Regions from separate parts of the Pseudomonas sp. Ost2 genome, predicted to be linked through region 1. Evidence: predicted binding sites of a transcription regulator. Region 1 holds the regulator's gene; the other holds the start of a gene.

Region 1 (4,561 bases):
CTGTCGCGGCGGCCCCGGCGGTGGACCAGCGGGTCTTCGATTCGATGCGTTTCGAGCTCAACGGCCTGCGCGAGCTGCTGGAAGTCCAGCTCGGCTCCCTGGCCTGGAACCAGTTGCAAGGCAGCCAGCCGGCGCAGGCCAACCTCTGGCGCCGCCTGCAGCGTGTCGGCCTGTCCGGCCCGCTGTCGCGCGACCTGCTGGCACTGATCACCGGCATCGAAGAGCCGCGTCAGGCCTGGCGTATGCTGCTGGCGCACCTGGCCCGGATGATCGTCACTCCCGAGATCGAACCCTTGGAAGAGGGCGGGGTCATAGCCATGGTCGGTCCGGCCGGCATGGGCAAGACCACCACGCTGGCCAAGCTGGCGGCGCGCTACGTGCTCAAGTACGGTGCGCAGAACATCGCCCTGGTCAGCATGGACAGCTTCCGTATCGGTGCCCAGGAACAGCTCAAGACCCTGGGGCGGATCCTCAACGTACCCGTGACCCACGTCGACCCGGGCCAGTCCCTGGCGCAAGCCCTCGATCCGCTGCTGCGCAAGCGCGTCGTGCTGATCGATACCGCCGGCCTGCAGGCCAGCGACCCGGCGCTGCGCATGCAACTGGAAAGCCTGGCCGGACGCGGGATCAAGGCCAAGAATTACCTGGTCCTGGCCACGACCAGCCAGAAACAGGTGTTGACCGCCGCCTACCACAGCTACAAGCGCTGCGGGCTGGCTGGCTGCATCCTGACTAAACTGGATGAAACGGCGAGTCTCGGCGAAGTGCTGAGCCTGGCCATCAGCCACGAATTGCCGGTGGCCTATCTGACCGATGGTCCAAGGATTCCGGACGATCTGCATTTGCCGCGCCGCCACCAGCTGGTGAGCCGCGCAGTCAGTGTGCAAATGCAGGAAGAACCCAGCGAAGAGGCCATGGCCGATATGTTCGCTGACATCTACCACAGCCCGTCCAAACGAGTGGGTTGAGGTAATCATGAAGACGTTGCAATGCACCTACATCGATGGTCTGCCAGGCATTAGTTCCCTCCGGGAACGCGCAGCCAGTTATGTGGCCTTCCGTCTAAGCAAGACAAGGTAAGAAGAGAACATGGGCAGCATGCATCCCGTACAGGTGATCGCGGTGACCGGCGGCAAGGGTGGCGTCGGGAAGACTAACGTGTCAGTGAACTTGTCCCTGGCGCTGGCTGAGCTTGGCCGGCGGGTCATGCTGCTGGACGCCGACCTGGGGCTGGCGAATGTCGACGTCCTGCTGGGGCTGACCCCCAAACGCACCCTGGCCGACGTGGTCGAGGGGCGCTGTGAGTTGCGTGATGTGCTGTTGCAGGGGCCGGGCGGGATCCGTATCGTGCCGGCCGCCTCCGGCACCCAGAGCATGGTCCACCTGAGCCCGGCCCAGCATGCCGGCCTGATCCAGGCGTTCAGCGATATTGGCGACAACCTCGATGTGCTGGTGATCGACACCGCTGCGGGTATTGGTGACTCGGTAGTCAGTTTTGTCCGCGCGGCCCAGGAAGTCCTGCTGGTGGTCTGCGACGAGCCGACCTCGATCACTGACGCCTATGCCCTGATCAAGCTGCTCAACCGCGACTACGGCATGAACCGTTTCCGCGTGCTGGCCAACATGGCCCAGAGCCCCCAGGAAGGTCGCAATCTGTTCGCCAAGTTGACCAAGGTCACGGATCGCTTCCTCGATGTAGCCCTACAATACGTCGGTGCCGTTCCCTACGATGAATGCGTACGCAAGGCCGTGCAGAAGCAGCGCGCGGTCTACGAAGCGTTCCCTCGTTCGAAATGCGCCCTGGCGTTCAAGGCCATTGCCCAGAAGGTCGACACCTGGCCGTTGCCCGCCAACCCACGCGGGCACCTGGAGTTCTTCGTCGAACGTCTGGTGCATCAGACGAGTGCGGGACCAGTGCTATGACTGCCAGTGGCTATCGCATGTATTCCAAGTCGTCGCGTGACAGCCAGTATGAGTTGATCGAGCGTTATGCGCCTCTGGTCAAGCGGATCGCCTATCACTTGCTGGCGCGGCTGCCGGCCAGTGTGCAGGTCGAGGACCTGATCCAGGCGGGCATGATCGGCCTGCTGGAAGTCTCGACCAAGTATGACTCCAGCAAAGGTGCGAGTTTCGAGACCTATGCCGGTATCCGGATTCGCGGCGCGATGCTCGATGAGGTCCGCAAGGGCGACTGGGCACCCCGTTCGGTACACCGCAATACCCGTATGGTCAGTGACGCAATCAGGGCAATTGAAGCGAAAACCGGTCGTGACGCTAAAGATCACGAGGTTGCAGCCGAACTCCAATTGAGTCTCGATGATTATTACGGGATTTTGAACGATACCCTGGGCAGCCGATTGTTCAGTTTCGACGACCTGTTGCAGGACGGCGAGCATGAAGGGCTGCACGAGGATGGCGCGAGTGCTCATCTCGAGCCGTCACGCGATCTGGAGGATGAACGCTTCCAGGCGGCGCTGGCGGATGCGATTGCCAATTTGCCGGAGCGTGAGCGACTGGTCTTGGCGCTGTACTACGACGAGGAGCTGAACCTCAAGGAAATCGGTGAGGTACTGGGGGTCAGCGAATCGCGAGTCAGCCAGTTACACAGCCAGTGCGCGGCCCGCTTGCGGGGGCGTTTGGGAGAGTGGCGAGCGCGTTGACAGGCAGTGTGGGGACACTGCGAACGAGACCGATGCAGCGTTTGACGGTGTGTCGGCGGCTCGGCCGGTTGTGGTTTCCATGCAGTAGTCGAGTGTTGTGCCGAATTGATTGAACAGCGCGTTCAGGTGCTGAAACGCGTTTAAGACTGCTTGGAGGTCGAATTGAACAAGAACATGAAAATCCTCATTGTTGATGACTTCTCAACGATGCGGCGGATCATCAAGAACCTGTTGCGTGACCTCGGGTTCACCAACACGGTCGAGGCCGATGACGGTACTACCGCCATTCCGGTCCTCAACAGCGGTAGCATCGACTTTCTGGTCACCGACTGGAACATGCCCGGCATGACCGGCATCGACCTGCTGCGCCACGTGCGTGCCGATGAAAAGCTCAAGCACCTGCCGGTCCTGATGGTCACGGCCGAAGCCAAGCGCGAGCAGATCATCGAAGCCGCCCAGGCCGGCGTCAACGGCTATGTGGTCAAACCATTCACGGCCCAGGCGCTGAAAGAGAAGATCGAAAAGATCTTCGAACGCATCGGTTGATGAAGTCCGCCACGGGGGCGCTATGGAGCACAACGAATCTTCACTGGGCGATTTTGAATCGACCCTGAAAAAACATGCCCGTGAACTGGTCGACAGCCTTGAAAAAGGCCGTTTCGGCGATGCGGTGCAAATGATCCATGAGCTGAACCAGACCCGTGACCGCGGCCTGTATCTGGAAGTCGGCAAGCTGACCCGCGAGCTGCACAGTGCGATCGTCAATTTCCAGATTGACCCGACCATGCCGCAAGCCGAGGAAGTTTCGCAGATCACCGACGCCACCGAGCGCCTGTCCTATGTGGTCAGGCTGACCGAGGCGGCGGCCAATCGCACCATGGACCTGGTGGAGAGCGCGACCCCGCGGGTCAGTGGCCTGAACGAGGAAGCCAAGGCCCTGAGCGCCGACTGGGGTCGCTTCATGCGGCGTGAAGTCGGTGCCGAAGAGTTTCGCGCACTGGCCCGGCGGGTCGACGGTTTCCTTTCGCGCAGCGAGCAGGAGACCCGTGCGGTATCGAGCGATCTCAACGACATCCTGCTGGCCCAGGATTACCAGGACCTTACCGGCCAGGTGATCAAGCGCGTCACGCAGATGGTCACCGAAGTCGAAAGCAATCTGCTCAAACTGGTGCTGATGGCCAGCCAGGTGGATCGTTTTGCGGGTATCGAACATGACCGCGAAGCCATCCTCGCGGAAAAAGATCCACAAAAACAGATGGCAAAGGGTGAAGGTCCGCAGATTCATGCCGATAAACGTGAAGACGTTATGTCCGGTCAGGACGATGTCGACGATTTGCTTTCCAGCCTTGGATTCTAGGAGCACCCATACACATGAGCTTCGGCGCCGATGAAGAGATCCTTCAGGATTTCCTGGTTGAGGCCGGCGAGATTCTTGAGCAACTGTCCGAGCAACTGGTCGAGCTGGAAAGCCGCCCGGATGACGCGGATCTGCTCAATGCCATTTTTCGCGGTTTTCACACTGTAAAAGGGGGCGCCGGCTTCCTCCAGCTCAACGAGCTGGTGGAGTGCTGTCACATCGCCGAGAACGTGTTCGACATCCTGCGCAAGGGTGAGCGTCGCGTCGACTCGGAACTGATGGACGTGGTCCTGGAAGCGCTGGACGCGGTCAACGGCATGTTCGGCGAAGTCCGCGAACGCAGCCCGATCACCGCGGCCACCCCGGAACTGCTGGCCGCCCTGGCGCGCCTGGCGGAGCCGGCCGCTGCTGGTGAAGCACCGGCTGCCGTGGTGGAGGAAGCGGTCGTCGAGCCGGTCGCCGAAAGCGATTCCGGCGACATCACCGACAATGAATTCGAACTGCTCCTCGACTCGCTCAACGCGGTCAAGGAACAGGCACAGGC
Region 2 (4,561 bases), 3.6 Mb from region 1:
CACCCAGCGCCCGAGCCTGCGCTCCCAACGCCTGAACCAGATCACCAACGAGCCGCACACCCGGCTCGATCATCTGGTGAAGGCCCATGCGCCGTTCGAAACCCAGGCCAACTTCGCCCGTTTTGTCGTCGCCCAGTACCTGTTCCAGTCGGAACTGGTCGCCCTGTACAACGATCCCGAACTGATCGCCATTGTCCCGGACCTGCCGGCCCGCTGCCGTGCCGAACAGGCCAAGGCCGACCTCGCCGACCTGGACACCGAAGTACCGGCACCGGTCGCCGGTGCGGTGCACAACCCGAGCAAGGCCGAAGCGCTGGGCTGGATCTTTGTCTCCGAGGGTTCCAAGCTCGGTGCGGCGTTCCTGATCAAGCGTGCCGTTGGCCTGGGCCTGAGCGAAACCTTCGGTGCCCGTCACCTGGGCGAGCCGGCCGGTGGTCGTGCCGAAGGCTGGAAGAGCTTCATCAAGACCCTCGACGGCCTGGAGTTCAGCGCCGAAGAGGAAGCCGCGGTGGAAAAAGGCGCCATCGATGCCTTCGTACGCTTCACCGTGCTGCTGGAACAGGCCTACGCCACGGCGCCCGAACTGGCCTGATGCGAAAGTCCCCGGTGGACGCTACCTCGTGGCGAGCGGGCCCGCCCGCTCGCCACGAGAATCCGCTCCGCGGCACACGCCTTGAACGAACGGCATTGCACCAAGGCTTGAGCCATTTTGCCCAGCGCACCACAATCGACGCCATGACCAGCAAAACACCCTCGTCCTCGAAACTCGCGCGCATCCTGTTCGGCGTGCTCGCCTATGTCAGCCTCGCCATCGGCCTGATCGCCATTGTCGTGCCCGGCCTGCCCACCACCGAGTTCATCCTGCTGGCCGCCTGGGCCGCCACCCGAAGCTCGCCGCGCCTGAGTGCCTGGCTGGAAAACCACCGCCTGTTCGGGCCGATCCTGAGCAACTGGCGCAATGGCAAGATCATCGCCCGCCGGGCCAAGATCAGCGCCACCGTCAGCATGTTGCTCTGCGCCACCCTGATGCTGGTGATGCTCGAACATGGCTGGCCGATCTACCTGGCCATCGCCGGCATGAGCCTGGGCAATCTGTGGATCTGGTCCCGTCCCGAGCACCTGCCGGTCGCCGGGCAACCCTGAAAACACTGCCGCATCCGTACTCTCCGCTGGATCTTCCCACGCAACCGTTTGCGACCACCGCTCATCGGCAAAGCCTCATGTAACAAGGCCTGTAGCCGATGTTGCAGGAATAGCGCCGGATGGAGTTGGCGAACAGGAGTCGGCCCGGACTCGCCTGTCTTCCCCCTTTTCCATCTCGCGAGTACGCCTATGTTCGACGCCCTCTCCATCCGCCTGAAAATCGTCCTGCTGTCCGGCCTGTGCCTGCTTGGCGTAGTGGGGCTGATTGTCGGCATGAATGTCTACCAGACTCGCCAGAGCAACGCGCTGACCGAGTCCTCCAGCAGCCAGATGCTGATCGCCAGCGTCCAGGACCTGCTCCAGGCCAAGGCCGCCGAACAGGCCGTGCGCCTGCAGAAGACCTTCGGCGAAAGCCTGCTGGTGATCACCGCCCTGGCCGACCAGATCAACGATATGCGTAGCCAGGCCGACAGGCATGCGCTACCGGCCGCGGCCCTGCGCGAGGATCTCAACCAGAGCCTCAAGACCGCTTTCGACCGCAACGCCAGGGTGCTCGGTGTCTGGCTGGCCTTCGAGCCCAACGGCCTCGATGGCAAGGATGGCGAATTCCTCAATGACGCACCGCGCGGCGCCAACGAAGCCGGGCGCTTCGCCAGCTACTGGAGTCGCGCCGGGGGCCAGGCGCTGAATACGGTGATGGTCGAGGACGACATGAACAAGACCACCCTCAGCCTCAGCGGTACGCCCTACAACAGTTGGTACACCTGCCCACGCGACAACAAGCGGACCTGCCTGCTGGACCCGTACGCCGACACCGTGGGGGGCAAGCTGGTGCTGATGACCACCATTTCCCTGCCGCTGGTCAGCAACGGCAAGGTCATCGGCGTGGTCGGCATCGACATCGCCCTGGACTCCCTGCAGGCCGCCGCCAACGACTCGCGCCGCGAGCTGTTCAACGGTGCCGGCAACATGCTGATCGTTTCCGGCAGCGGCGTGCTCGCCGGCTTCAGCGGCGATCCGGCGGCGGTCGGCAAGAACATCGGCGACGTCCTCGGCAGCGAAGGCAAGGACGTGCTCCAGGCCGTCTCCGGCGGCGGGGCGAAGATCCTCAAGCAGGGCGACCTGATCCGCGCAGTTTACCCGGTCAGTCCGATTGCCGAGGCCAAGGCCTGGGGCGTGGTGATCGACCTGCCGCAAAAGGTCCTGCTCGCCGACTCGGTGAAACTGCAGAAGGTCCTCGATGAAGCGCAGTCCCGCGGCACCCTGGAGGCCCTGCTGATTGCCGCCGTCGCCGGCCTGGTCGGCCTGTTGCTGATCTGGCTGACGGCCTCCGGCGTGACCCGGCCGATCAACCGCGTGGCCGCGATGCTCAAGGCGATTGCCAGCGGCGACGGCGACCTGACCCAGCGCCTGGACTACAGCAAGAAAGATGAATTGGGCGAGCTGGTCGGCTGGTTCAACCGCTTCCTCGACAAGCTGCAACCGACCATTGCCCAGATCAAGCAGAGCATCGTCGATGCCCGCAGTACCGCCGACCAGTCCTCGGCCATCGCCCGCCAGACCAGCGAAGGCATGCAGACCCAGTTCCGCGAAATCGACCAGGTCGCCACCGCCTCCAACGAAATGAGCGCCACCGCCCACGATGTCGCCAACAGTGCTTCGAACGCCGCCCAGGCGGCCAAGGGCGCGGATCAGTCGGCCAGGGACGGGATGTCGATCATCGAGCGCAGCACCCGCGATATCAACCAGTTGGCCGATGAAGTCAGCAAGGCCGTGGGCGAAGTCGAAGCCCTGGCGGTCAACAGCGAGCAGATCGGTTCGGTACTGGAGGTGATCCGCAGCATTGCCGAGCAGACCAACCTGCTGGCCCTGAACGCGGCCATCGAGGCGGCACGGGCCGGGGAAAGCGGACGCGGCTTCGCCGTGGTGGCCGATGAAGTGCGCAACCTGGCCAAGCGCACCCAGGACTCGGTGGAAGAGATCCGCCTGGTGATCGAGCGGATCCAGAGCGCGACCCGTGGCGTGGTGGCGACCATGCACTCCAGCCAGAGCCAGGCCCAGAGCAACGCCGGGCAAATCCAGCAGGCGGTGCAGGCCCTGGGCAAGATCAGCGACGCGGTGACCGTGATCAGCGACATGAACCTGCAGATCGCCAGCGCGGCGGAACAGCAGAGCGCGGTGGCCGAGGAAGTGAACCGCAATGTCTCGGCGATCCGTAGCGTGACCGAGACCCTGACCGGGCAGGCCGATGAGTCGGCGCAGGTCAGCAGCCAGCTCAATGCCCTGGCCAACCACCAGATGAAGCTGATGGATCAGTTCCGCGTATAGCCACTCTGGAAACATCGACAGCAGCGGGAATTTGCGGTGCAATGGCCCTTCTCATGGAGGGCTTTTCAATGACTGATCTGCTGAAGTCCATTCAAGCCGCACTGGAACTGCCAGGCTCTTCCCCGACCTTCACCGAACGCGGCGCCCTGCCCTCGGCCTTCGCCGTCACCGACCTGGCCAGCGCCAGCCTCGCCGCCGCCGGCGCAGCGGTCGCCGAATTGCTCCAGCAGCAGACCGGGCAGCGCCCGAACATCGGCGTCGACCGGCGCCTGGCCTCCTTCTGGTTCGCCAGTTCCCTGCGCCCCATCGACTGGACCCTGCCGCCGCCCTGGGACCCGATTGCCGGCGACTACGCCACACGCGACGGCTGGATCCGCCTGCACACCAATGCGCCTCACCATCGGGCCGCCGCCGAACGGGTCCTGGGCCAGGTCACGGATCGCCAGGCGATGGCCGCCCGGGTGGCCCAGTGGAGCAAGGGCGAACTGGAGCAGGCCATCGTCGCCACCGGTGGCTGCGCCGCCGAAATGCGCGCGTGGACCGACTGGAAAAGCCACCCTCAGGGCCTGGCGGTCAACGCCGAGGCGCTGGTCCAGCGCAGCACCGATACCCTGCAACGGCCACTGCACTGGCAGGGTTCGACGGCGCGTCCGCTGTCTGGAATCAAGGTCCTCGACCTGACCCGGGTGCTCGCCGGTCCCGTTGCCAGCCGCCTGCTCGCCGGACTCGGCGCCGATGTCCTGCGCATCGATCCCCCAGACTGGGATGAACCGGGCCTGGTCCCGGAAGTCACCCTGGGCAAACGCTGCGCCCGCCTGGACCTGCACGACAGCGCCGACCGCGAGGTCTTCGAACACCTGCTGAGCCAGGCCGATATCCTCCTGCATGGTTACCGGGCCGATGCCCTGGAACGCCTGGGTTACGACGCCCGGCGCCGCCAGCAGCTGGCTCCCGGACTGATCGACGTGAGTCTCAATGCCTATGGCTGGAGCGGACCGTGGCAGCACCGTCGCGGCTTCGACAGCCTGGTGCAGATGAGCACCGGGATTGCCCAGGCGGGCATGGACTGGAAGCAGGCGGATAAACCGAC

Evidence for each region. Region 1 encodes FliA, which starts transcription of late flagellar genes. Its sites were predicted from a motif close to CTAAAGTTTNNNNNNNNNNNGCCGNTAA; they were not measured.
Region 2: KI243_RS06785 (methyl-accepting chemotaxis protein) is a predicted target of FliA. The motif match lies at 1,218-1,245, and genes of this name have one in related genera.

What each region holds. Positions count from the first base shown of each region.
Region 1 is NZ_AP021904.1:5,368,361-5,372,921, reverse strand. Features, by position in the region: gene flhF (flagellar biosynthesis protein FlhF) at 1-968, shown strand, start outside; gene fleN (flagellar synthesis regulator FleN) at 1,090-1,923, shown strand; gene fliA (RNA polymerase sigma factor FliA) at 1,920-2,660, shown strand; gene KI243_RS23490 (chemotaxis response regulator CheY) at 2,835-3,206, shown strand; gene KI243_RS23485 (protein phosphatase CheZ) at 3,229-4,017, shown strand; gene KI243_RS23480 (chemotaxis protein CheA) at 4,032-4,561, shown strand, end outside.
Region 2 is NZ_AP021904.1:1,562,409-1,566,969, reverse strand. Features, by position in the region: gene KI243_RS06795 (biliverdin-producing heme oxygenase) at 1-592, shown strand, start outside; gene KI243_RS06790 (YbaN family protein) at 736-1,143, shown strand; gene KI243_RS06785 (methyl-accepting chemotaxis protein) at 1,333-3,471, shown strand; gene KI243_RS06780 (CoA transferase) at 3,540-4,561, shown strand, end outside.